Regions from separate parts of the Marinobacter sp. VGCF2001 genome, predicted to be linked through region 1. Evidence: predicted binding sites of a transcription regulator. Region 1 holds the regulator's gene; each other region holds the start of a gene.
What was found. The regulator FliA, encoded in region 1, starts transcription of late flagellar genes. The targets are predictions, from matches to a motif close to CTAAAGTTTNNNNNNNNNNNGCCGNTAA.
Positions count from the first base shown of each region.

Region 1 (8,115 bases):
GGTGTCTGGCCGTCGGATTTCTCGTCTGCCAATGCATCCAGCAACTGCTCGAATTCCTCGTCGGTGATATCGCCCTGGTCAGCGGCAGCAGTGCTTTCAGGCTCGGCTTCAGAGGCTTTTTCCGGTGAGGCATCGGCCTCCGGGGCATCGTCTGCCTCAGGTTTGGCCAGGTCGTTGAGGGCTGCGATCAGTTCATCCGGGGCAGGCGTTGGCTCCTCGCGGTTGCGAACTTCCTCGAACATGGCATTCACGTGGTCCAGCGCTTCCAAAACCACATCCATGAGATCCGAGGTGACCGTACGCTTGTGATTACGGAGGATATCGAACACGTTCTCCGCAGAGTGGCAGCAATTAACCAGCGCCTCCAGTTGCAGAAAACCAGCGCCGCCCTTGACGGTATGGAAGCCACGGAAAATGGCGTTCAGCAGATCGCTGTCGTCAGGATGCTGCTCCAGGTCCACCAGCTGCTCCGACAACTTTTCGAGTATCTCGCCGGCTTCAACCAGGAAGTCCTGCAGGATCTCTTCATCAGCATCTAACGCCATGCGTCACCCTCTTTATTATCAGAATCCGAGACTGGACAGCAGATCGTCTACGTCGTCCTGCCCCGAAACTACATCTTCCCGTTCTTCAGCCTTGATCTGGGGGCCCACCCCTTTCTCGGCCGATTCTTCGTTTTCTTCAATCTGGTGAACCGTGCCGGTCAACTGATCCACGTGACTGGCCATCACAACCAGACTGAGAAGGTTGTCTTCCACTTCCTTCACCAGAGCGGTGACTTTCTGGATAACCTGTCCGGTAAGATCCTGAAAATCCTGGGCAAGCAGAATTTCTGACAAATTCTGGTAAAGGTTGTCAGAATCCGAGCTCAGACTGACGAAGAATTTATCGATACGGCCGTACAACTCCCGGAACTCTGCCGGTTCCATCTCGCGTCGGCGCAGCCTCTGCCATTCATCCCGCAGGACCACAGCCTCGTCCCGCATGGCATGGGCCACTGGCATACTTTCCTCCACCAGATCCATGGTCCGGTTCGCCGCCTGCCCGGTCATCTGTACGACGTAGGCCAGGCGATCCGAGGCATCGCTCATTTTCGACAATGCCTCTTTCTGCTCGGCATTGCGCGGGTCTATCTGAAAATTCCGGATTGCCTCATGGAGGCTGCGAGTCAGTCGCCCCACTTCCCGGTACAGACTTTGATCCCGAACCTCACCGAGTTCATTGATCAGAGTCATCGCCTCAGCATAATTCCCGGCGTTAACGTTCTCGACCAGGTCGGCAGCCTGCTTCTGCAGCTTCTCAGCCACCTCAGGATCAAGGCTCTGATGGTTCTGTTTGCTATCACTCATGACGAGCCATCCGACCTCTGGTTACTGGATTCGTTCGAAGATTTTCTCGATCTTTTCCTTGAGTACGGCTGCCGTGAAGGGCTTGACCACATAACCGTTCACCCCGGCCTGGGCCGCGGCGACAATCTGGTCCCGCTTGGCTTCCGCTGTCACCATGAGGACTGGCAGGCTCTTCAGATTTTCATCAGCCCTGACCGCTTTGAGCAAGTCAAAACCCGACATACCGGGCATATTCCAGTCCGTCACCAGGAAGTCGTACTTTCCACTTTTGAGCATGGGTAACGCCGTGTTGCCATCGTCAGCTTCATCCGTGTTAGTGAAGCCAAGATCTCGAAGCAGGTTCTTGATGATTCGTCGCATCGTGGAAAAATCATCCACGATGAGGATTTTCATATTTTTGTCCAATGGGACCTCCAGTCAGTAACACCCGGAATTCATTCAGCCTTTTGAAAGTCTAGCAGGCTGCTACCTTAACCGCTTATTGTGTGGCGTTTGCGCACGTTGTAAAGCACCGGTTACCAAAAGCTACACAGCGAACAGGAACACTGCGCTTTGTCCGTCAGGCTTTGCCATCATCCTGCCAATCGGATAGCCGACCGCGCAGGCGCAGTGCTGCCTGGCTATGAATCTGACTCACCCGGCTCTCGCTGACCCCCAGCACCGCCCCGATTTCCTTCAGGTTCAGCTCTTCCTGATAATAAAGGCTCAATACAAGCTTTTCCCGCTCAGGCAGTTGCTCAATGGCTTCCGCAAGACTCCGCTGAAACGCACCGGACGCAATCCCGTCGAGGGGATTATCACTGCTCTCCGCTTCTTCTATCGGCAGCTCACCGGATTCATTGAGCTCATCGAGGCTAAAAAGTCGGCCACTGTTGGCGTCCGCCAGGGACGCGTAGTATTCGTCGAGGCCGGTACCCAGCTCCTCGGCTACCTCGGCGTCCTGGGCCTCGCGCCCGGTACGGTCTTCTACGGCCTTGATAGCGCTGGCAATACGCCGGGAATTACGGTGCACGGAACGGGGCACCCAGTCGCCTTTGCGGATTTCATCCACCATGGCGCCACGTATACGGATACCGGCATAGGTTTCAAAGGTTGCGCCCTTGCCCGAGGTGTATCGCTGTGCCGCCTCCAGCAACCCGATCATGCCGGCTTGCATGAGGTCTTCCAGCTGGACAGACGCAGGCAGCCTGGCCATCAGATGAAGGGCGATTTTCTTGACCAGTGGCGCATGCTCTTCAATCAGATCAGAAGGATTGGCAGCACCAGCGTGATGGTAAATTCCCAGATTTTTCGCCAATGTCATGTATCCGGTTTTCTTGTAGGACTGGATTCAGATCAGACTTCGACGAGCCGTTCCACGAAAAACTCCAGGTGGCCACGGGGGGACGACGGTAACGGCCAGCTGTCCACCTTTTCAGCCAACGCCCGGAGGGCGATGGAAGCTTTCGCCCGCGGGTAGGCATCCAGCACGGCTTTCTGCCTTTGAACCGCTTTCTTGACGGCCTCGTCGTAAGGCACGATACCCACGTATTGTAGTGCCACATCCAGAAAACGCTCGGTGACCCGGGTCAGTTTTTCAAAGAGATGACGCCCTTCCTGCTCGTTACGGACCTGGTTTGCCAGGATGCGGAAACGGTTGGTGCCATAGTCCCGGTTCATCAGCTTGATCAGAGCGTAGGCATCGGTAATTGATGTGGGCTCATCACAGACCACCAGCAGAAGCTCCTGGGAGGCCCTGAGAAAACTGACCACCGACTCCGAAATGCCGGCCGCGGTATCTACGATCAGGACGTCGATCTGGTCTCCCAGTTCGCTGAACGCGTTGATCAGCCCCGCGTGCTCCATGGCACTGAGCTGGGTCATGCGCTGGGTTCCGGACGATGCGGGCACGATTTTGATGCCACCAGGACCATTTACCAGCACTTCCTTGAGGTCGCAGTCGCCGTTCAGGACATCCTGGAGATTGCGATTGGCGGTGATGCCGAGCAAAACATCGATATTGGCAAGGCCCAGGTCCGCATCCAGCAAGACCACCCGCCGCCCCTTCTGAGCAAGGGCGATACCGAGGTTGACCGAAACGTTGCTCTTACCGACACCGCCTTTGCCGCCGGAAACCGCAATCACCTGAACCGGATGTGGTCTGCTCATACTGTTATCAGTCTCTCACTACGTTCTTGGTCGGGCACGAGGCCGATGTTGTGTCGGTTGCCAGCATAACTCAGGCGCCTTCTGCAATGGCCTCGGCACCCTGTACCGTCCTGAGCCGTTCGACACCCAGGCGAACCAGCGGAACCGCTGACGCACGGTGAAGATCCTCGGGTATTTTCTGGCCGTCTGTATACCAGGCTACCGCCAAACTGGTTTCCATAACGAAACCCAACGCCTCGCCCAGTGTTAGCGCCTCATCGATCTTGGTGATGATGCAGCCTGCAAGATCCGCCATCTTATAGCAATGCCAGACGGATTTCATGATGCGTGGCTGACTGGTCGCCGAGACCACCAGATGCGTACGGATATTGTGGTCGCAGCGGGCGAGATCTGCCAACTGTTCCTGATACCCCCGGTCGGCACTGGTCAGGCCGGCAGTATCGATGAGCACCAGATGGCGATCGGAAAGCTCTCCCAGGATATCGTCGAGCGTATGGCTTTCATCAACCACACGGACCGGCACATTCAGAATACGGCCGAACACGAACAACTGTTCATGGGCGGCAACCCGATAACGATCGGTGGTTACCAACGCCAGGGAATCAGCCCCATGTTCGAGGACGTAACGAGCCGCCAATTTGCCAATGGTCGTGGTTTTTCCGGAACCGGTGGGCCCGACCAAAGCATAGATGCCGCCAGCCTCCAACCAGTCCTCCCGGCCAGTGCGCACACCGGTGGCAAGCATTTTCAGTGACTGCTTCCAGCCATCCTCCAACCGCCCCGTGCGATGCCTGCGGGCAAGCGAACCAGACAGGTCTGCCCCCAGACCAAACTCCTGCAACCGCTCGGCCAACCGCTGCTGAACCGGATTACACCCTGGCTCCGACGGTTGGGCAGGGGCAGTGCGGCCACTCACCAGGTCGCGCAGCGAACTGATTTCCGCACGCATACTCGCTAACTCGTCAGCGTAACCGCCGGCACCGGCATCGGCCTGGCTTTCCGCCTTCGCATCAGAGAGCAGCGACGAAAAGTCGGCAGCGTCAACGGCGTCGGCCTGCGGAGTACCGCCGCCCGCCCGCTTTTCCCGGACCTCGCGAATGCGACTCCTGGAACGGTTGAGCTCGGCCTCCAACTGGCGATGCTGGTCGGCTTGCATTTCCGCCAGGCGTGAACCGTTAGTCGCGTCTACGGCTTTATCGCCCAAACGCTGGCGCGCCATGTTTTCGTCGTAGTCGAGCGCTGTCACGATTTCGACACCGCCATCTACCCGGCGATTAGACAGAATAACGGCATCCGGCCCCATTTCATGACTTACCTGCTTGAGAGCCTCTGCCATGGATTGTGCAAAAAACCGTTTTACTTTCATGCTATTTCATCCTCCCGCCGGCAAACCCGTTGGTTTCCCGTGATACTCCGCCGGCTTATTGACCGACCGAGGCGACTATCGTGATCTGTTTGTTATCCGGGATTTCCTGGTACGAGAGCACGTGCAAGCGCTCTACTCCATAGCTGGCAAACTTCGCCAGCACTGGCCGCAAGGGCCCGGAAACCAGCAGGATGGCTGGCTTGCCGAGCATCTCCTGGCGCTGCACGCTGTCTTGTAAGGAGCGCTGCAACTTTTCCACCATATTGGGCTCGAGTACCAGACCGATGTCATCCTGACCGCCGGATTGTTGACTCTGTTGAACAGACTTCAGCAATAACTGTTCCAAGTCTGGGTCGAGGGTAATCACAGGGATTTCGGCATCGTTTCCGCAGATACTCTGAACAATCATCCTCCGCAAAGCCTGGCGAGCCACGGTGGTCAGCAGTTTCGGGTCCTGGGTACGGGGATGCACGTTCACAATAGCCTCGGCAATCGAGCGCATATCCCGAACCGGCACTTCCTCTTTCAAAAGGTTCTGCAAAACCTTCAGCAGAATGCTGATAGAAATAGTGGTCGGCACCAGCTCCTCGGCCAGCTTGGGCGAGATCTTCTCCAGCTGATCCAGCCATTTCTGGGCCTCTTCATGGCCAATCAGCTCATGGGCGTGTTTCTGCAGGATCTGGTTCAGATGGGTGGCCACAACGGTGCTGGCATCGACGACGGTGTAGCCAAGCGTCTGGGCCTGGTCCTTCTTGTCGGACTCAATCCAGATCGCGTCCAGACCGAAGGCCGGATCTTTACCGGCTATACCTTCGACTTTGCCAAACACCTGCCCTGGATCGATCGCCAATTCCCGCTCGGGATGAATCTCGGCCTCCGCAATGGTTACGCCCATCAACGTGATCCGGTAAACGTTTGGCATCAGGTCCAGGTTGTCACGAATATGTACCGAGGGCATCAGAAAGCCGAGATCCTGAGACAGCTTCTTGCGCACCCCTTTTATCCGACTCAGCAGCTGCCCCCCCTGGGATTTATCCACCAGCGGAATCAACCGATAACCCACTTCCAGCCCGACGATATCGACCGTTGCAACATCATCCCAGCCCAGTTCCCGGGTCTCACCTGGCGCCGGCAAGGCCTGCCCCTCGCCGCCCTGTCTGTCCGGCGAGATTTCAACACCCTGCCGGGCAGCACCACCGGACATACCTCCGTGACCGACAAAACCACCCTCCTCTTCAATGGTTTGCTGTCGCTTCTGCCAGATAAACCAGGCGGCAACCGCCGCCATCGCGCCAAGACCGAGAAATGCAACGTGGGGCATACCGGGAATCAGGCCCAGAAGTATCAGAATACCGGCTGCGATCCCCAGCGCCTTGGGTGCACTGAACATTTGCTGGATAATCTGCCCGCCCATGTCCTGGCTGGATGTCACCCGCGTAACCATGATCGCCGCCGAGGTGGAAAGCAGCAGCGACGGAATCTGCGCCACCAAGCCGTCACCGATGGTGAGCAAGGCATAACGTTCCATCGCCAAGCCAAAATCCAGCCCGTGCTGCAACATACCGATGGCAACGCCACCCACAATATTGATCGCCAGAATCAGCAAACCCGCAACGGCATCGCCTTTCACAAACTTTGAGGCACCGTCCATAGAGCCGTAGAAGTCTGCCTCCTGGGCGATTTCCGAGCGCCGGGCCTTGGCATCCTCCTGATTGATCAGGCCGGCGTTCAAATCCGCATCGATGGCCATCTGTTTACCGGGCATGGCGTCAAGCGTAAAGCGTGCGCTGACTTCAGAAACCCGGCCGGCACCTTTGGTGACCACCAGGAAGTTAATAATCATCAGAATCGCAAACACCACCAGGCCGACCGCATAGTTTCCGCCAATCAATACGGCCCCGAAGGATTCGATCACCTTACCGGCAGCATCCCCACCCTCATGGCCATTCAGCAACACAATCCGGGTGGAGGCGACATTCAGGCCCAGGCGCAACAGCGTTGCTACCAGCAACACGGTTGGAAAAGCGGCAAACTCCATGGGCCGCAGGGCATAAACACAAACCAGCAGGATGACGATAGACAGGGTAATGTTGAAGGTGAAGAACACGTCCAGCAGAAACGCCGGCATGGGCAAAATCATCATGCCGAGCAGCCCCATCAACATCAGGGGCACACCGAGATTGCCCCGCGTCAGGGATTTGACGTTGTTAAGGACGAGCGCTCTGTCCATTCCGGATTTGTCTCCACGTATCTGGGCTAGCGGGTAATTTCAGGGACGAAAATCTGACACCGCGCGTTGCTTTTCGGAGGCAGTCGCAAGAACCGTACCAGCCCTGTCACAATTTGATGCTCCAGGCGTGTTCAACGCCTGACGCAGCGGCCCAGATACGGTATCCTTGCGCCATTTGCAATACGACAATCCAGCCAGAACCCCGAACACGCAGGTGACCCCATGCCAATCCACGAAGTGAAGCACCCCTTGATCCGCCACAAGCTAGGCCTCATGCGCCGCGCCGACATCAGCACGAAGAACTTTCGGGAGCTGGCACAGGAAGTCGGGGCGTTGCTGACCTACGAGGCCACCAAAGATTTCAACCTTCAGGAAAAGACCATCGAAGGCTGGGCCGGCCCGGTTCCGGTGGAGCAGATTCACGGCAAAAAGATAACCATCGTCCCCATCCTCAGAGCAGGCCTGGGTATGCTGGACGGCGTCCTGAGCCTGATTCCGGTTGCCCGCGTAAGCGTGGTTGGCCAGATCCGTAATGAGGACACACTGGAAGCCGAGACCTATCTGGAAAAACTGGTGGGCGAACTGGATCAGCGCATGGCACTGATCATCGACCCCATGCTCGCGACCGGTGGCTCGATGATTTCGACCATCGATCTGCTGAAAAAAGCAGGAAGCACTGAAATCCGCGCCCTGGTTCTGGTCGCGGCCCCGGAAGGCATCGAAAAGGTTCTGGAAAAGCACCCGGATGTGTCTATCTACACCGCGTCAGTAGACGATTGCCTGAATGATAAAGGCTACATCCTGCCGGGTCTCGGTGATGCCGGCGACAAAATCTTCGGCACCAAGCAGAAGGACGTCTGAGTATGCAGGAACATACAAACGAGCCGGTCTGGAAGCAGGCTATTGCAGGTTCCCAGATGCTGCTGGTTGCCTTTGGCGCGCTGGTGCTGATGCCGTTGATTACCGGGCTGGACCCGAACGTGGCACTGTTCACCGCCGGTATCGGCACCCTGATTTTCCAT
Region 1 is NZ_JBNFVX010000001.1:602,529-610,643, forward strand. Features, by position in the region: gene ACP2AU_RS02800 (chemotaxis protein CheW) at 1-545, opposite strand, end outside; gene ACP2AU_RS02805 (protein phosphatase CheZ) at 564-1,349, opposite strand; gene cheY (chemotaxis response regulator CheY) at 1,371-1,754, opposite strand; gene ACP2AU_RS02815 (RNA polymerase sigma factor FliA) at 1,909-2,652, opposite strand; gene ACP2AU_RS02820 (MinD/ParA family protein) at 2,685-3,497, opposite strand; gene flhF (flagellar biosynthesis protein FlhF) at 3,568-4,863, opposite strand; gene flhA (flagellar biosynthesis protein FlhA) at 4,919-7,093, opposite strand; gene upp (uracil phosphoribosyltransferase) at 7,316-7,954, shown strand; gene ACP2AU_RS02840 (uracil-xanthine permease family protein) at 7,957-8,115, shown strand, end outside.

Region 2 (8,115 bases), on a different contig from region 1:
GCCGAAGCCTTTCTGTAGACCGGTCACGTGAGTGATGTCTGCCTTGATGGCCACACCCGGGGTAATGTCCCAGCGGGTACCGATGCTGTACTCATTGCGCTGATAATTCAGGATGGACTCGGGCACAGCGCCTGGAATGAAAGCTCCGGCACGCTCATCGTCGTCCTGGCTCTCAGTCCAGCCGGCTGCAACGTAGGGCGTCCAGCTGCCAAAGCGGTGGCCCACGGACAGGTAGGCCGAGTCGGTGTCGGCAAACTTGCCGTCGACCTCAACCCGAGTGACTTCGCCAATGATTTGCCAGCTGCCGTCGTCATAGCTCGCGCCCAGACCGAAGAAGTTACCGCGGTCGCCGTCTGCAAGTTCTGAATCGACCGGGATTCCAGGTGGCACGAGCGCGGCCAGGCGAGTGGCATCAATATCCGCCTCAGCAGTCGCCGCCACACCACGCAGGGTCCACACGTAGTCGGTCCAGGTCAGGTTCATGCCGGCAATGTTGCGCAGCTGAACGTCGCCGGAGTTGCCATCTTCATCGGTAAAGCCGGTGAAGCCGGTCGCGGTCAGGGACGAATTGTCGAAGTTCAGGTTGTAGCTGGCATCCGCACCAACATAGCTGGTCACGGCAATCGGGCCATACACACTCTGGGGTGGCCGCGCCCACGGTTGGGCGTAGCCGACTTCCAGGGAGTCGGAATACATGAAGAACGGAATGCGCATCTTGCCGGCGCGGATCTGCAGGTTATTGGTGGGGCGGTGGCTCAGGTAGGCCCACTCAACCTGCGGCTCCCAGTCGTCGGCACCGCGACCCACCAGTTGCATGACCACCTGGCTTTTCTGGGTGACGTCAAAGGTACCCTGCAAGGCAAACAGGCTCAGATCACTGACTTCGGATTCGTCGGTAATTCCGGCGTAGCCCGCATCGTTACTGGCCCGGGCGTAACCGGTGCTGAAGAAACCGTTGAAGCGAACGCCGGTGTCTTTGGCGGTGTTCAGCTGCTGTTGCATAGCATTGAGTTGCTGCTGCATACGCTCGAGGGTTTCCTCGGTGCTCTGGGCCAGAGCCGGGGCAGCGGCAATAGCCAGCGCCAGGGGCGCCACGGAGAATAATGTCTTCATCAGGGTATCCTTCACTGGGTTTTATCTTAAACGCGGAACTGGCTGGCAACGCCCTGCAGGCCGTTGCTGACGTCCTGGATCTTGCGGCTGACCGTATCCAGTTCGTCGGTACTTTCCATCACAGCCTCGGCATTGCGATGCATATCGGCCATGTGGCCGGTGACGTCGTTAAAGGTGGTGCTCTGCTCATAGGTAGCGGCGGCAATCTGTTCGTTCAGGCCACTGATCTGCTGAACATTCTCAAGAATCTTGCTCAGCACTTCACCGGACTCGGTGGTGGCTTCCACGCCTTCACGGGCCATATCCACGCTGCCTTGCATGGACTGCACCGCGGCGCCGGAGGCCTTGGACAGCTCGGAAATCACCTGCTGGATTTCCTCGGTGGATTTGTGGGTACGCACCGCCAGGCCGCGAACCTCGTCAGCAACCACGGCAAACCCGCGACCGTGCTCGCCGGCACGGGCGGCCTCAATGGCCGCGTTCAGGGCGAGCAGATTGGTTTGTTCGGCCACGGTCTGAATGGTCTCCAGCAAGCCGCCCACTTTCACGGAGAAGGCATCAAACTGGTTCACCAGGCCGGCGGTGTTTTCGATTTCTGCCATCAGTTTGCGGATGGTGCGGATGTTGTCTTCCACCTTCTGCTGGCCGGTGGTGGCAAACTTGGACGCGTCCTGTGTCTGATCCGAGGCGCTGGAGGCAAAGCCGGCCACTTCCTCCACGCTTTTAACCAGTTCGTCGACGGAATTCCGGGTAGAGGAAATGGCCTGGGCCTGCTGGCTGATGCGCTCAAGGTTGGTTCGGCTGGTGGAGCCAAGATGCGAGGCGACGCCGTTCAGTTCGCCGATATCGTGCTGGATGGTGGCAAAGGAGTTGTGCAGTTTCTCGACGAAACGGTTGAACTGGTCTACGAGATCCCGCAGTTCATCTTTGCCGCTGTAGTCAATTCGGGAGGTCAGGTCACCTTCGCCGGACGCCATATCCCGCAGGGAGGTAATAATCTGCTGCAGGCTGCCAGATACCGAGCGGCCGATAATCAGGCTCAGCGCTATCAGCACCACCAGGGCAACGACAACAATGGTTACCGACACGGTGGCGGACTCACTGCTCGCGGCTATGGTGTCATCAATGGCAAAGGTCAGGCGGGATTCCATGCTGTCGCGCATATCGTCGAGTTGCGAGCGAAGCTCGGTCAGGCGCGCGGCGTTGGCGGAGGCCTCTTCGCCGATGCGGCTGAAGTCAGCGGTTCCCTCGATGATCGCAGTCGCTATCCGGGTAGCGGTGTTGTAGTAACCGTCCAGTTCGTTTTGCAGGGATTCCACCTGTTGACCCAGGGCAGGGTTCAGGGTCGCAATCTGGTTCAGGTTGGCCGAGATTTCTTCCAGTTGCTGGCGGGTGGCTGCAATTTGCTGGTCATCACCGGTGGTGACGGCGGTGTTGATCTGGTTTTCGATCAGTTGCAAGAGACCACGGTTGATGGTGGACAATTCCAGTGACGGATATAGCTGGTCCCGCACTTCATTCAGGCGCTCGGAATTACCCTGATTGGTGTAGATGGAAAAAGCCTGGCTGACAACGAAGGCAATCACGGCAACGGTAACGAGCAACGCCAGTTTGTGGGAAATTTTCAGGGATGAAAGCATGCGAGCAATCCTTTTGCGCCTGGCCTAATACTTAAGTCTCAGGAATTTTAGGTTGTTATTTCGACACATAACACAGAATTAATGTGTCAGTGTGTTAATGCCGTTAACGACCGTTATTGACATAACTAAAGTCCCACATGGGTCTGTAGTGGCTGAATAACCATCAATTGGTAATCCGGCGGGGCAAAGGAAGTAATTGCGTTAGGCTGGTACAATGGCCTGTAAATTTAACCAGTAAAAAGCCAGGTGTTATGGACGTCTCCCACATTATCGATTCCCTGAACGACGCCCAGCGTGAGGCCGTCACCGCCCAGAACGATCATTTGCTGGTGCTGGCCGGTGCGGGCAGTGGCAAAACCCGGGTGCTGGTGCACCGGATGGCCTGGCTGATGTCGGTTGATCGGGTGCCGCCCACCTCCATTCTGGCGGTGACTTTCACCAACAAGGCCGCCAAGGAAATGCGCTACCGGGTGGAGCAGATGATGAACATTCCCACCCGGGGTCTGTGGATCGGCACCTTTCACGGCATTGCCCATCGCCTGTTGCGCTCGCACTGGAAAGACGCCGGTTTGCCGGAAAATTTCCAGGTGCTGGACAGCGACGACCAGCTGCGGATGGTGAAGCGGGTGATGCGGGAGAACCAGATTGACGAGAGCCAGTGGCCGCCAAAGCAGGCCCAGTGGTTTATCAACAGCCAGAAAGACGAAGGCCTGCGGGCCGACCACATTCAGGAGAACCCGGGCGATCATTTCACCACGGTGATGCTGAAAATCTACCGGCAGTACGAGAAGCTATGCCAGCAGAGTGGCCTGGTGGATTTCGGCGAACTGCTGCTGCGCTCCCACGAACTCTGGCTGCACCGGCCGGAACTGCTGAGCCACTACCAGCAGCGGTTCCAGCACATTCTGGTGGACGAGTTCCAGGACACCAACACCATCCAATACGCCTGGCTGCAGGTACTGGCCAGCAACCGGGTGCCACTGACGGTGGTGGGCGACGACGACCAGTCCATCTACGGCTGGCGGGGCGCGAAAATCGAGAACATCCAGCAGTATCAGCGGGACTTTCCGAATTCCCGGCTGGTGCGGCTGGAGCAGAACTACCGCTCCACCAAACTGATTCTGAAAGCCGCCAACTCGGTGATTGCCAATAACCAGGGGCGGCTGGGCAAGGAGCTGTGGACCGATGGCGTCGATGGCGAACCGATCAGCCTGTACGCCGCCTTCAACGAACAGGACGAAGCCAACTACATCGCCGATTCCATTTCGGCCTGGGTCAGCGAGGGCAATCTGCGCAGCGAGTGCGCCATTCTGTACCGTTCCAACGCCCAGTCTCGGGTACTGGAAGAGGCCCTGATGCGCCAGGGCATTCCGTACCGGGTGTATGGCGGCTTGCGGTTCTACGATCGCCAGGAAATCCGCAACGCCCTGGCGTACCTGCGCCTGGTGCATTACCACCGGGACGATGCGGCCTTTGAGCGGGTGGTGAATATTCCGACCCGGGGCATTGGCGCCAAGAGCCTGGCCGAACTGCGGGAATACGCCACCGGCCAGGGCATTTCCCTGTGGGAATCCGCCGAGCGGTTGCTGGCGGCCGGGCAGGTGAAAGGCCGGGCCAAAACCGGGCTGCAGCAGTTTATGGAGATCATCAACGGTCTGTCGGAGATGGCGGGCCATGCCTCCCTGCAGGGGTTGATGAAGCAGGCCATTGAGGCCAGTGGGTTGAAGGACTACCACGCCAGCGAGAAAGGTGAGAAGGGTCAGGCCCGGGTGGAGAACCTGGAGGAACTGGTCAGTGCGCTGGCGGATTACGATGTGGAAGAAGGCGTGGACCCGCTGGCGGAGTTCATCGCCCAGGCGGCGCTGGATGCCGGGGAGTCCCAGGCGGACGCCCATGAAGACAGCGTTCAGTTGATGACTTTGCACTCGGCGAAGGGTCTGGAGTTCCCGATGGTGTTTCTGGCCGGTGTGGAGGAAGGCCTGTTCCCGCACAGTATGTCGCTGGAGGAGCCGGGGCGCATGGAAGAGGAGCGTCGTCTGGCCTATGTGGGCATTACCCGGGCGATGAAGCGGTTGGTGCTGACGTACGCGGAGTCCCGCCGGTTATACGGGCAGGAGAAGTTTCATGCCTTGTCGCGGTTTGTGCGGGAGATTCCGGGGGATTGTCTGCAGGAGGTTCGGCTGCGCAATACGGTGACCCGGCCGGCGATGGTGGAGCGGCCCAATGAGAGCCTGTTCAGTCAGGATTCGGCGCAGCAGGCCGGGTTCAGTCTGGGGCAGCGGGTTCGGCATCCGAAGTTTGGCGAAGGGATTGTGATGAACTGTGAGGGTTCGGGGCATCATACCCGGGTGCAGGTGAACTTTGATGAGGGGGCGAAGTGGCTGGTGTTGGCTTATGCGCCGCTGGAGGCTTGTTAGTGTTGTAGCCTGATATGGGTGGAGTCTGTGCCGGGTTGGGGGAAGCTTTCCAAAAAGCGCTCCTTCGGCACATCCATGTGGCGCTTGTGTTCCGCCATCCCTGGCTCCACAAATTTTTGGAAAGCTTCCCCCAACCCGTCACTTCTGGCGCGGTGCAGGGCGCCAAGTGCTTGAAGAAAAATGACTACATCAGCACGGCGTAAATCACACCCGCCAACACAATCCGGTAGATCACATACGGCCACATACCCACCTTGTTGAGCCACTTCAGGAAGAAGTGGATGGCAGTGATGGCCATCAGGAAGGAGGTGATGCCGCCAATCAGAAAGCCGTTCCAGTCGACGATCACGTCGGATGTGGCCACTTCCAGCAGTTTTACCGCCGATGCCAGCACGATGATGGGGATCGCCAGCAGGAAGGAGAACCGGGAGGCGGTTTCCCGGGTCATGCCCAGGAACAGGCCGGCGGTGATGGTGACGCCGGAGCGGGAGGTGCCGGGCACCAGGGCCATAGCCTGGGCGATGCCGACGATGACGGCGTCTTTCCAGTTCAGAGTGTCCATGGTGCGCTGACGCTTGGGCAGCCAGTCGGCGATGCCGAGTAGCAGGCCGAAGATCAGGGTGGTGAAGAAGATCACCGAGGCGCCGCGCAGTTCGTTGTCGATCATGTCCAGCAGCGCCAGGCCGGCCAGGCCCGCCGGGATGGTGCCGATCACCAGGTACCAGGCCAGGGCGCCCTGGCCGACGATTTTGCGCTGTCCTATGGAGATCAGGCCGTCCCGGGCGATGCCGAAGACATCCCGGCGGAAGTACAGCACTACCGCCAGCAATGTGCCCACATGGACCGACAGATCGAAACCGACGCCCTGGTCGTCCCAGCCAAAGAAGGCGGGTGTGAGGATCAGGTGGGCGGAGCTGGAGATGGGCAGGAATTCGGTCAGTCCCTGGAGGAGGCCAAGGAAAAGGGCCTGGAAAATATCCATTCTGTCAGTTCCGGTCGGTGGTCGTGGTGATGGAGTCAGTGCTGGTCTAAACGACCGCGATGTTAGCAGGGTGGCCAGTGCCTGAACAGGCGCTGCCGGTTACGCTCCGATCATAACGCCACCGGCGGCCATCACGATTACCACGGCCCAGGCCGGGAGCTTCCACACGCTCAATAGCAGGAAGCCGGTCAGGGCCAGGGCAAATTCGCGGGGGCCGATGATGGCGCTGGTGAAGACCGGCTGGTACAGCGCGGCACCGAGGATGCCGACCACCGCGGCGTTGGCGCCGCGCATCAGGGCCTGGGCCCGGTGCCAGCGCCGGAAGTGGTTCCAGTGCGGCAGCACGGCCAGCAGGATCAGGATGCCGGGCAGGAAGATGGCCAGCAGTGCCAGAGCGGCCCAGACCACAGGGGCTGTGGGGCTCATGATGGCGCCCAGGTAGGCGCTGAAGGTAAACAGCGGGCCCGGAATGGCCTGGGCGGCGCCGTAGCCGGCGAGAAATTCGTCGGCGGTTACCTGGCCGGTTTGAACGACTTCCGCTTCCAGCAGTGGCAGCACAACATGGCCGCCGCCGAACACCAGAGCGCCGGAACGGTAAAAGCCATCGAGCATATCCAGCAGTGTGCCCGGGGTTAGCCACGCCAGCGCAGGCAAGCCCGCCAGCAGCAATACATACAGAGACGCCGAAAGCCGGCCGGTGCCCGACGATACCGCGAGGCTTGAATGCCCGGTCGCGTCGCCACTGGCTGACGTGCATAAAAACAGCCCTGCCAGCCCACCCACCACAATGGCGGAAAGTTGCCCCGCGGTACCTCCCACGAATACCACCAGCAACACCGCTGCCAGGGCAATACCGGTTCGTTGCTGATCCGGGCACAGGTTTCGTGCCATGCCGAGTACGGCGTGGGCAACTACCGCCACGGCGGCAATTTTCAGACCGTGGAGGATGCCCTGGCTGAGTGGCCCCTCCAGCAGATTGGCGCTCAGGGCAAAGGCTACCAGAATGATGGCTGAGGGCAGGGTAAAGGCCGTCCAGGCGGCGGCCGCGCCCCAGCCGCCGCCTCTTAGAAGGCCAATAGCGAAGCCCGTCTGGCTGCTGGCGGGGCCGGGCAGAAACTGGCAGAGGGCGACCAGGTCGGCATAGTCCTGTTCCGAGAGCCAGCCGCGCCGGGCCACGAACTCGTTGCGGAAATAGCCCAGGTGGGCCGCGGGGCCACCGAAAGAGGTCAGGCCCAGGGCCAGGAAGGCCAGGAAGATTTCCCGTATCCGGGGCCGGGCAACCGGTGTCGAGGCCATGATAGCTCCCCTGCTGAATCGATAATCAGGCCGGGAACTTGTCCCGGGTGTTATTGGCAATGCGCACCAGTGCCAGCATCAGTGGCACTTCCACCAGTACCCCCACCACCGTGGCCAGAGCCGCCCCGGACTGCAGGCCGAACAGGCCAATAGCGGCGGCCACCGCCAGTTCGAAGAAGTTGCTGGCGCCAATCATGGCGCCGGGGGCGGCAATGCAGTGGCGCACGTTCCACAGCCGGGCCCAGCCGTAGGCCAGCAGGAAGATAAACACCGTCTGGATAATCAGTGGTATCGCAATCAACAGTATATGCAGCGGATTTTGCAGAATGACGTCACCCTGGAAGGCAAACAGCAGCACCAGGGTGATGATGAGCGCCGCGGGCGTGACCGGCCCCAGCCGCTTCATAAAGACCTGGTCGTACCATTGTTCACCGCGCCGGGCGATCAGGAGGCGGCGGGTCAGGTAACCGGCGCTGAGCGGAATCACGATGTACAGCAGCACCGACAGGATGACGGTATCCCAGGGCACCTGAATGTCGGAAATGCCCAGCAGCAAGACCACAATCGGGGCGAAGGCGAACAGCATGATGAGGTCGTTCAGCGACACCTGTACCAGGGTGTAAGCGGCATCGCCCCGGGTCAGGTAGCTCCAGACAAACACCATGGC
Region 2 is NZ_JBNFVX010000005.1:88,467-96,581, forward strand. Features, by position in the region: gene ACP2AU_RS07805 (hypothetical protein) at 1-1,113, opposite strand, end outside; gene ACP2AU_RS07810 (methyl-accepting chemotaxis protein) at 1,140-2,753, opposite strand; gene uvrD (DNA helicase II) at 3,005-5,170, shown strand; gene ACP2AU_RS07820 (undecaprenyl-diphosphate phosphatase) at 5,355-6,152, opposite strand; gene chrA (chromate efflux transporter) at 6,252-7,448, opposite strand; gene arsB (ACR3 family arsenite efflux transporter) at 7,474-8,115, opposite strand, start outside.
Region 2: the regulator FliA is predicted to act here: its motif matches at 2,857-2,884, upstream of ACP2AU_RS07810 (methyl-accepting chemotaxis protein).

Region 3 (8,115 bases), on a different contig from region 1:
TGTGACCGGCAGCCTGCACATGGGCCATGCGTTCCAGCACACCATTATGGACACCCTCACCCGCTTCAAACGGATGCAGGGGCGTAACGCGCTGTGGACCGTGGGCACCGACCATGCCGGCATTGCCACACAGATGGTGGTCGAACGCAAACTGGCGGCCGAGGAAGACAAAACCCGCCACGATCTGGGCCGGGACGAGTTCATCAAGCGCATCTGGGACTGGAAAGAGCAATCCGGCGGCACCATCACCCGCCAGATGCGCCGCCTGGGCAACTCCGTCGACTGGAGCAACGAGCGCTTCACCATGGACGACGGTTTCTACAAGGCCGTACAGGAAGTGTTCATCCGGCTGTATGAAGACGGCCTGGTCTATCGCGGCAAGCGGCTGGTGAACTGGGACCCGAAACTGCACACCGCCATTTCCGATCTGGAAGTGGAGAACAAGGAAGAAAAAGGCTTTTTCTGGCACCTTCGTTATCCATTGGCTGACGGCGAGACCACGCAAGACGGCAAAGACTACCTGATTGTTGCGACCACCCGCCCGGAAACCATGCTAGGCGATACCGCCGTGGCCGTGCACCCGGACGATGAGCGCTACGGCCATCTGATTGGCAAGCACGTGTTATTGCCGCTGGCTAATCGTCGCATCCCGATTATTGCAGATCACCACGCCGACCCGGAGAAAGGCTCGGGCTGCGTGAAGATAACCCCGGCTCACGATTTCAACGACTACGCGGTGGGTAAACGCAACAACCTGCCGATGATCAACGTGATGACCCAAGACGCCAATATTCGCGATGTCGCCGAAGTCTTCAATGCCGATGGCAGCGAAAATACCGAGATCAACAGCGCACTGCCAGAGGCTTACGCCGGCCTGACCCGGGAAGCCGCGCGCAAGCAAATCGTGGCGGATATGGAACTGGCGGGGCTGGTTGAGAAGATTGAGGACCACGTACTGAGCGTGCCCCGGGGTGACCGCTCCGGGCTGATCATCGAACCCATGCTTACCGACCAGTGGTTCGCCGATGCCAAAACCCTGGCCCAGCCCGCCATCGAGGCGGTAGAAGATGGTCGCATCCAGTTTGTGCCCAAACAGTACGAGAATATGTACTTCGCCTGGATGCGTGACATCCAGGACTGGTGCATTTCCCGCCAGCTGTGGTGGGGCCACCGGATTCCGGCCTGGTATGACGCTGAAGGCAATATCTATGTGGGCCGGAGCGAGGCTGAGGTTCGCAGCAAACATCAGCTCCCGGATACCCTGGAACTCAAACAGGACGACGATGTGCTGGACACCTGGTTCAGCTCTGCCCTGTGGACCTTTGGCACCCTGGGCTGGCCGGAAATCACCGAGCGCCTGAAGAACTTCCACCCGACCGACGTGCTGGTCACCGGCTTCGATATCATTTTCTTCTGGGTCGCCCGGATGATCATGATGACCATGCATTTCATGAAGAACGAAGACGGCACCCCGCAAGTGCCCTTCCATACCGTATACGTCACCGGCCTGATTCGGGACGAACACGGCGACAAGATGTCCAAGTCCAAGGGCAACGTCATTGACCCGCTGGACATGATCGACGGCATCAGCCTGCCGGAGCTGCTCGAAAAGCGCACCGGCAATCTGATGCAGCCCAAGCTGGCCGAAAAGATTGGCAAGCGTACCGAGAAGGAATTCCCGGAGGGCATTACCGCACACGGCACAGACGCCCTGCGCTTCACCCTGGCAGCCATGGCCACCACCGGCCGTGACATTAACTGGGACATGAAGCGCCTGGAGGGTTACCGTAACTTCTGCAACAAGCTGTGGAACGCGGCCCGTTATGTGCTGATGAACACCGAGGGGGAGGATTGCGGCGTAAACGATGAGCCCGTGGAGCTGTCTCTGGCAGACCGCTGGATCACCAGTGAACTGCAGCACTGCGAACAGGAAGTCATCCGCCACCTGGACCAGTATCGTTTTGACCTGGCGGCCTACGCGCTCTACGAGTTTATCTGGAATGAGTACTGCGACTGGTACCTGGAACTGTCCAAACCAGCCCTGAGCGATGACAGCACCAGCGCCGAAGCCAAGCGTGGCACCCGCCGTACCCTGGTGCGCGTACTCGAAGCCGTACTGCGCCTGGCGCATCCGATCATGCCCTTCATCACCGAAGAGATCTGGCAGCGCATTGCGCCGCTGGCCGGTAAGCAGGGCGACAGCATCATGCTGCAACCCTACCCGCAACCAGACACCAGCAAGCAGGATACCGCAGTCGCCGCCGATATCGAGTGGCTCAAAGGCGTTATCGTGGCGGTGCGCAATATCCGTGGCGAGATGAATATCTCCCCGGCCAAGCAGGTACCGGTGCTGCTCAAAGGTGGCAACGCCGACGATCAGCGCCGCCTGAACGACAACCGGCAATTCCTGATGTCTCTGGCCAAGCTGGAGAAGCTGGAGTGGTTCGACGGCGACAAAGCGCCGATGAGCGCCACCCAGCTGGTGGGCGAGATGGAAGTTCTGGTGCCCATGGCCGGCCTGATCGACAAGGATGCCGAGCTCAAGCGCCTGGACAAGGAACTGGAGCGCCTGAACAAGGAAATCGGCCGCCTGGAAGGCAAACTGAACAACGAGAAGTTCACCGCCAAGGCTCCGGCAGAAGTTGTCGATAAGGAGAAAGAGAAGCTGAAGGATGCTCAGGGCAGCCTGCAGAGGCTCAGCACTCAACGGGCAGAAATCGAGGCCATGTAAGGCCATGATTGCCATCCTCGGCGCCGGCTCTCTGGGCCGGCTCTGGGCCGCGACGCTATCTGCCGGCCAGGTAGCGTTCGTGCCCCGCCCGGGCAGCATGGCCGAACCGGCCCGCTACACATTTCAGCCCGTGGGGCGCGAATCGTTCAAGGTAACGGTTCCCTGGCTGAAACCGGGCCAGATACCCCGCGTGTTGCTGGTCACCACCAAAGCCGGAGACACCCTGAATGCCCTGGCGGCAGCCTTGCCTGCTCTTCCGGAAACCGTACCGGTTGTTTTGTTCCAGAATGGCCTTGGCAGCCAGCAAGCGGTGGCCGACCGCTGGCCCAGCCGGCCAATAATCGCAGCCTCAACCACCGAAGGCGCCAACCGCCCAAAACCAGACACCACGGTCCATGCCGGCCTGGGAGAAACCTGGATGGGCGCTCTGACCCCGGCAGGCCATTCCTGCGTAGCCAAGGTTATCGAAGATCTCGCGCCCACCGACCTGGTCATTCATCCCGTCGAAAACGTACTCGGGAAGCTCTGGCAGAAGCTGGTCATCAATGCCGGCATCAACGCGTTCACCGCGATTCTCGACTGCCCCAATGGAGATATCCTGGAACATCCGTTCTATTTGCACTGGATTGACCCGCTGTGCCAGGAAATCGCCGCCGTGCTTAAGGCAGCCGGGCAACCGGCGCAAACACCGGGCGCTTTGCGGCAACAGATTGAAGGAGTCGCGCGCAAAACGGCCACCAACACGTCGTCTATGCGGGCCGACGTGCTGGCCGGGCGCCGCACGGAAATCGACTTCATTAACGGCTACCTGGTGAAGTTGGGCGAACAACATGGCATCGCGACACCGGTGAACCAAATGCTTGCCGGACAGGTACAACAACTGAACTGACTTTTAGCGAGGGAAACAACGCATGGGTAACCGCCTGTCAAAGATCTATACCCGAACCGGAGACGACGGCTCGACCGGCCTGGCCGACGGCAATCGAATTGCCAAGAATGCCCAGCGCGTGGAGGCCATGGGCATGGCAGACGAACTGAACTGCCACATTGGCATCCTGATTGAAACGCTCCCGGCTGAAGATGCATTGATTGAAACCTTCCGCCGGGTTCAGCATCACCTGTTCGACCTGGGCGGTGAATTTGCCATTCCGGGCAGCAAGGTCATCAGCGACGACCACATCGAATGGCTCGAGCAAACCCTGGATGAATACAACACGGACCTTCCGCCACTGAAAAATTTCATCCTTCCCGGCGGTTGCCCCGCTGCGGCACAGTGTCACCTGGCCCGGGCGGTATGCCGCCGGTCTGAGCGCGTGGTTGTGGCTTTGGGTCACGAGGACTCCATCAATACGGCTTCCCGCCATTACCTGAACCGCTTGTCCGACTTGCTGTTCGTGATCGCCCGAGTACTGGCACGCCGGGATGGCAGCCAGGAAATTCTCTGGGAGCAAAAAAAATCCGGCCTCTGAGGGCCGGATTTCCTGGTGTTTTAGCCATTCTGCCAATCAGACTCTGAACGCCTCCACCAAGCGCTGAAGAGACGCGGTGAGCTCCGACATCTGGCGCGACGACGCCAGCGTTTCTTCGGCGTTCGCCGCTGTGCTCTGCCCCAGCTCACCGATTCGCTCAACGTTTGTGTTCACGTTTTTGGCCACTGCCGATTGCTCTTCCGCGGCCTGGGCGATCTGATGACTCATATCCACAATTTCAGAAATCCCCGACGCTATCCGATCCAGCGCCTCGGTTACCTCACCCGATTTCTGAACCGTTTGCTCGGTGGCATCGTGGCTTGAAGTCATCGCAGACACCGCCTCTTTCACGCCACCCTGTAACCGGGAGATCATGCTTTCAATCTCCTCGGTGGACTTGTGAGTACGCTGGGATAGTGAGCGCACTTCATCTGCGACCACCGCAAAGCCGCGACCCTGCTCGCCCGCACGGGCAGCCTCGATGGCGGCGTTCAGCGCCAGCAGGTTGGTCTGCTCCGCTATCGCCTTGATCTCCACCAGCACCTGACTGATGTTGTCGCTGTCGGCACTTACCCGGTTGATCACCTCCACGGCGCCGGCAATTTCCGTTGCCAGGCGGTTAATGGTGCCAACGGTGTCTGCAACCACTTCCCGCCCGGTATCAGTATCTCTCTCGGCATTGCCCGCACTGTCAGCCACCCGATGGGCGCTTTCAGTCACCTCATTGACCGCCTCGACCATTTGCCCCATTGCTTCATTGATCTGGCCGGTTTCATCCATTTGCCGGGCCACCGCCTGGCTGTTGGCAGACGCAGTATCGTTCACGCGCAAGGCCTGCTGGTCGACATCGGCAGTTGTCGAGCCAACCGAACGGATCAGCTCCGCAATGCGATCGGTCATATCGTTGAACTCGGAGGTCAGCTCGCCCAGCTCATCCCGGTTATTCAGCTTGATATGCGTGGTCATGTCCCCGGCGGCAACATTACGCGCCGCGTCGCTGAAGCGATTGATGGCGATGCGCACCGACATGAAAAAGCCAACATACAGGTAGACCACCACCAGCAAGACGGCAATCAGCGCCACCACAATCAGGGTACGCTGGCCGGTCTCTTTCGCCAGACGCTGCTCAAGGTTGGCTTCTACAACCCTGAAAATGCCTTCGCTGAGCGTGCCATAGTGATTCAGCTGCGCAGACAAGGTTGCATCGAACTCACGCCAGGGCAGCTCTAGCCGCATTGGAGTGATGACATTCAGGTCCAGCTCATCGCGCACCGCAAGCAGACTTTCTTCCACCCGTGCCAGGGCTCCAACGGCCCGCTCAGCCAACTTGGGTGACGCCTCCACAGCTACCGACAGGGCAGGCAAAAGCAGAGAACTGCGGTTGGTAAGACGGTCGTAAATGCCATTGAGACTCTCGCTGAGCGCGAAGCCGACCTGGCCTTCGACAAGCGCATAGATACCGTAAGCCCGAGCCTCGCCAATCGCAGAGCGGGCCTCCGGCAAGGCCGAACGAATCAACCCGAGCAGCAGCAGGTTCTCCCGCGAAACATCCTGCCCCAGGCCTGAAATCTCGATGGTCGCCGGCAGCAACGCCATCACTTTCTGGACAAATTCCTGGTAGTACTTGAACTGGGGGTCAATGTTGCCCTGATAACTGCCATTGGCGTTCAGCGATTCCCAATCATCGCGAACCGCCATAACCTGGCTCTGCCAGGAGCCTGAGGAATCGAACGAGCGCCGGGGCTCAGAGAGATCTGCCAGCAAGGTATCCAGCCGGGATGCCGCCTCATCGGCTTTCTCGAGCAGTGCCTGCTCGTCTTTGAGGATGCCGGGGGCTTTATAATCACGATAATCCATCGCCGCCACCAACAGACGCTCCACTTTCTGAAGCTCCGCCAGGCCATCAATGCCCCGCGTCGTTGTCTGGACAGACTGATTGAGCCCGGAGATCACCAGCCAGGAAAGGACGATGATGGGCCCTAGAAAGAGAATACTGATGAGGCTGAACTTATAGATCATCGGCAGCCGGTTCATCAGCGCTACCGCTGGATTGATTATGTAATTCACGGAGCCCTCGCTGATTCTAAAAACTGAATCTTTATTCTTTGTTTAATTATCGCCCGTTACCGGAAAAACTTAATCACTATTTAGTGTTATTCTGTAACCCGTTTGCCCATCCTCACGGCAATCCGGCAATCACCAGAAGTGCGAACGCACAAATCCAGACCAACATACTCCGGTTCAGCAGATCCCGGATTGCACTGAGACTCCGCCCGCCAAAGGCCGGCCATTCCCCGGGGTGCATTTCGGAAAAACGGGCCGGATCAAGAGCATAACCGGTTAACGACCCGTTCGCCGAATTCATGAGCACTTCCGAGACATTCTTCCCGAACCCGGGCAATACCTTGCGGATAGCCCGTGACCAACCCGGAAAATCACCGGCAAGCCCGAAGGTGCAGGACAGCAAGCGGGCAGGAAGCCAACCGGCAACGCGGGCTATCCGATCATAGCGGTCGCGGGCCGCGGCCTGTGGCCAGTGGTTGGACAGCGCAACCAGGCCCCGCGCCAGAAACGCCAGGGCGATGCCGCCGACGGCGTACCAGAACACCACCAGAAAAAACCGGTCGAAGACCGATCGCATCAGCGACCGCGACACCGACAGATGCATTGCCTCCGGTGACAGCGCGGCACCCCGTTCCGCAGCCGGTAGACGCTCCTGGATATGGCGCCAGGCGGCCTGCATATCGCCGCGCCGCCAGGCGTCAGAATAGACCAGTAACACCTTTCGCCAGCCGGGCGCCCCCATCAACACCAGCAAGAGCACCAGCTCAAGCGGATACAAGGCATAGCGGAAGCCGTTTTCGCGAGCCAGGAACACGGCGCCAGCGAGCAGCATGGTCGGCACCAGAACCAGCAACAATCCCTTCCAGACAGCAGTTTCCCGGCCTGCCTGCACGCGGCTCCAGCGATGGAACCACGCTCGCCAGAGGTCATCGCCGACCAGGCGGTCAGCGCGGTCCAGCCTTCGCCGAATGACATAAGCAAACAGAAACACCAGGAATGACATTCAGGTTTCCTCTTCAGTCGACAACAGCGAACGGAAATGGGACCAGGCAAAAGCAGGCCCCGGATCGGTTTTTCGCCCGGGCGCAATATCACTATGGCCAGCAACACGGCGCGGCGTAATTTCCGGCCAGGCGGCCATGATCATGCGGGCCAGCCGTGCCAATGCGCGATATTGCGACTCGGTATAAGGAATCTCGTCTGCGCCTTCGAGTTCGATACCAATGGAGTAATCGTTACACTCGTCCCGTCCCTGAAAACTGGAACGACCGGCATGCCATGCGCGGTCCAGACAACTGACAAACTGGACAACCGAACCATCCCGGCGAATTAATGCATGGGCAGAAACCTTCAACCCGGCAATGGTCTCGAAGTAGGGATGCACCGAGGTGTCCAGGCAATTGCAGAAAAAATTTTCGATATGCGGGCCGCCGAACTGTTCGGGGGGCAGGCTGATGTTGTGAACCACCAGCAATGAAACCGAGGTGCCCTCGGGGCGCGCACCAAAGTTGGGCGACGGGCACCAGCGAGCCCCGGCAATCCGGCCAGTGGCGCGCAGATGCGAGGCCGCCTGCTTCAGGCTATCAGGATGATGGTCGTTCCGGGTATCAGACAAGAGTGTTCCATAAACGCAGAGGATTCATGCAAATGATTGAATCACAAAGCGCCCACCGATGCCACGGCGCATCGGAGTTCCGGCCGGCTCCCCGACGCGGCGAAGATCAATCCTTTCGACTATGGCGCAGGTTGTCGATAATGGATTCCAGTGCCCGGTCGAAAATGAGCCCGTCGTCCAGCATCGTGATGGTTTGATCCTGCAAGGCAATCGCCAGGTCTTCCCGATGATATTCG
Region 3 is NZ_JBNFVX010000015.1:62,392-70,506, reverse strand. Features, by position in the region: gene ACP2AU_RS13660 (valine--tRNA ligase) at 1-2,731, shown strand, start outside; gene ACP2AU_RS13655 (ketopantoate reductase family protein) at 2,736-3,620, shown strand; gene ACP2AU_RS13650 (cob(I)yrinic acid a,c-diamide adenosyltransferase) at 3,643-4,200, shown strand; gene ACP2AU_RS13645 (methyl-accepting chemotaxis protein) at 4,237-6,267, opposite strand; gene ACP2AU_RS13640 (histidine kinase) at 6,380-7,267, opposite strand; gene ampD (1,6-anhydro-N-acetylmuramyl-L-alanine amidase AmpD) at 7,268-7,879, opposite strand; gene ACP2AU_RS13630 (DUF1631 domain-containing protein) at 7,986-8,115, opposite strand, start outside.
Region 3: the regulator FliA is predicted to act here: its motif matches at 6,314-6,341, upstream of ACP2AU_RS13645 (methyl-accepting chemotaxis protein).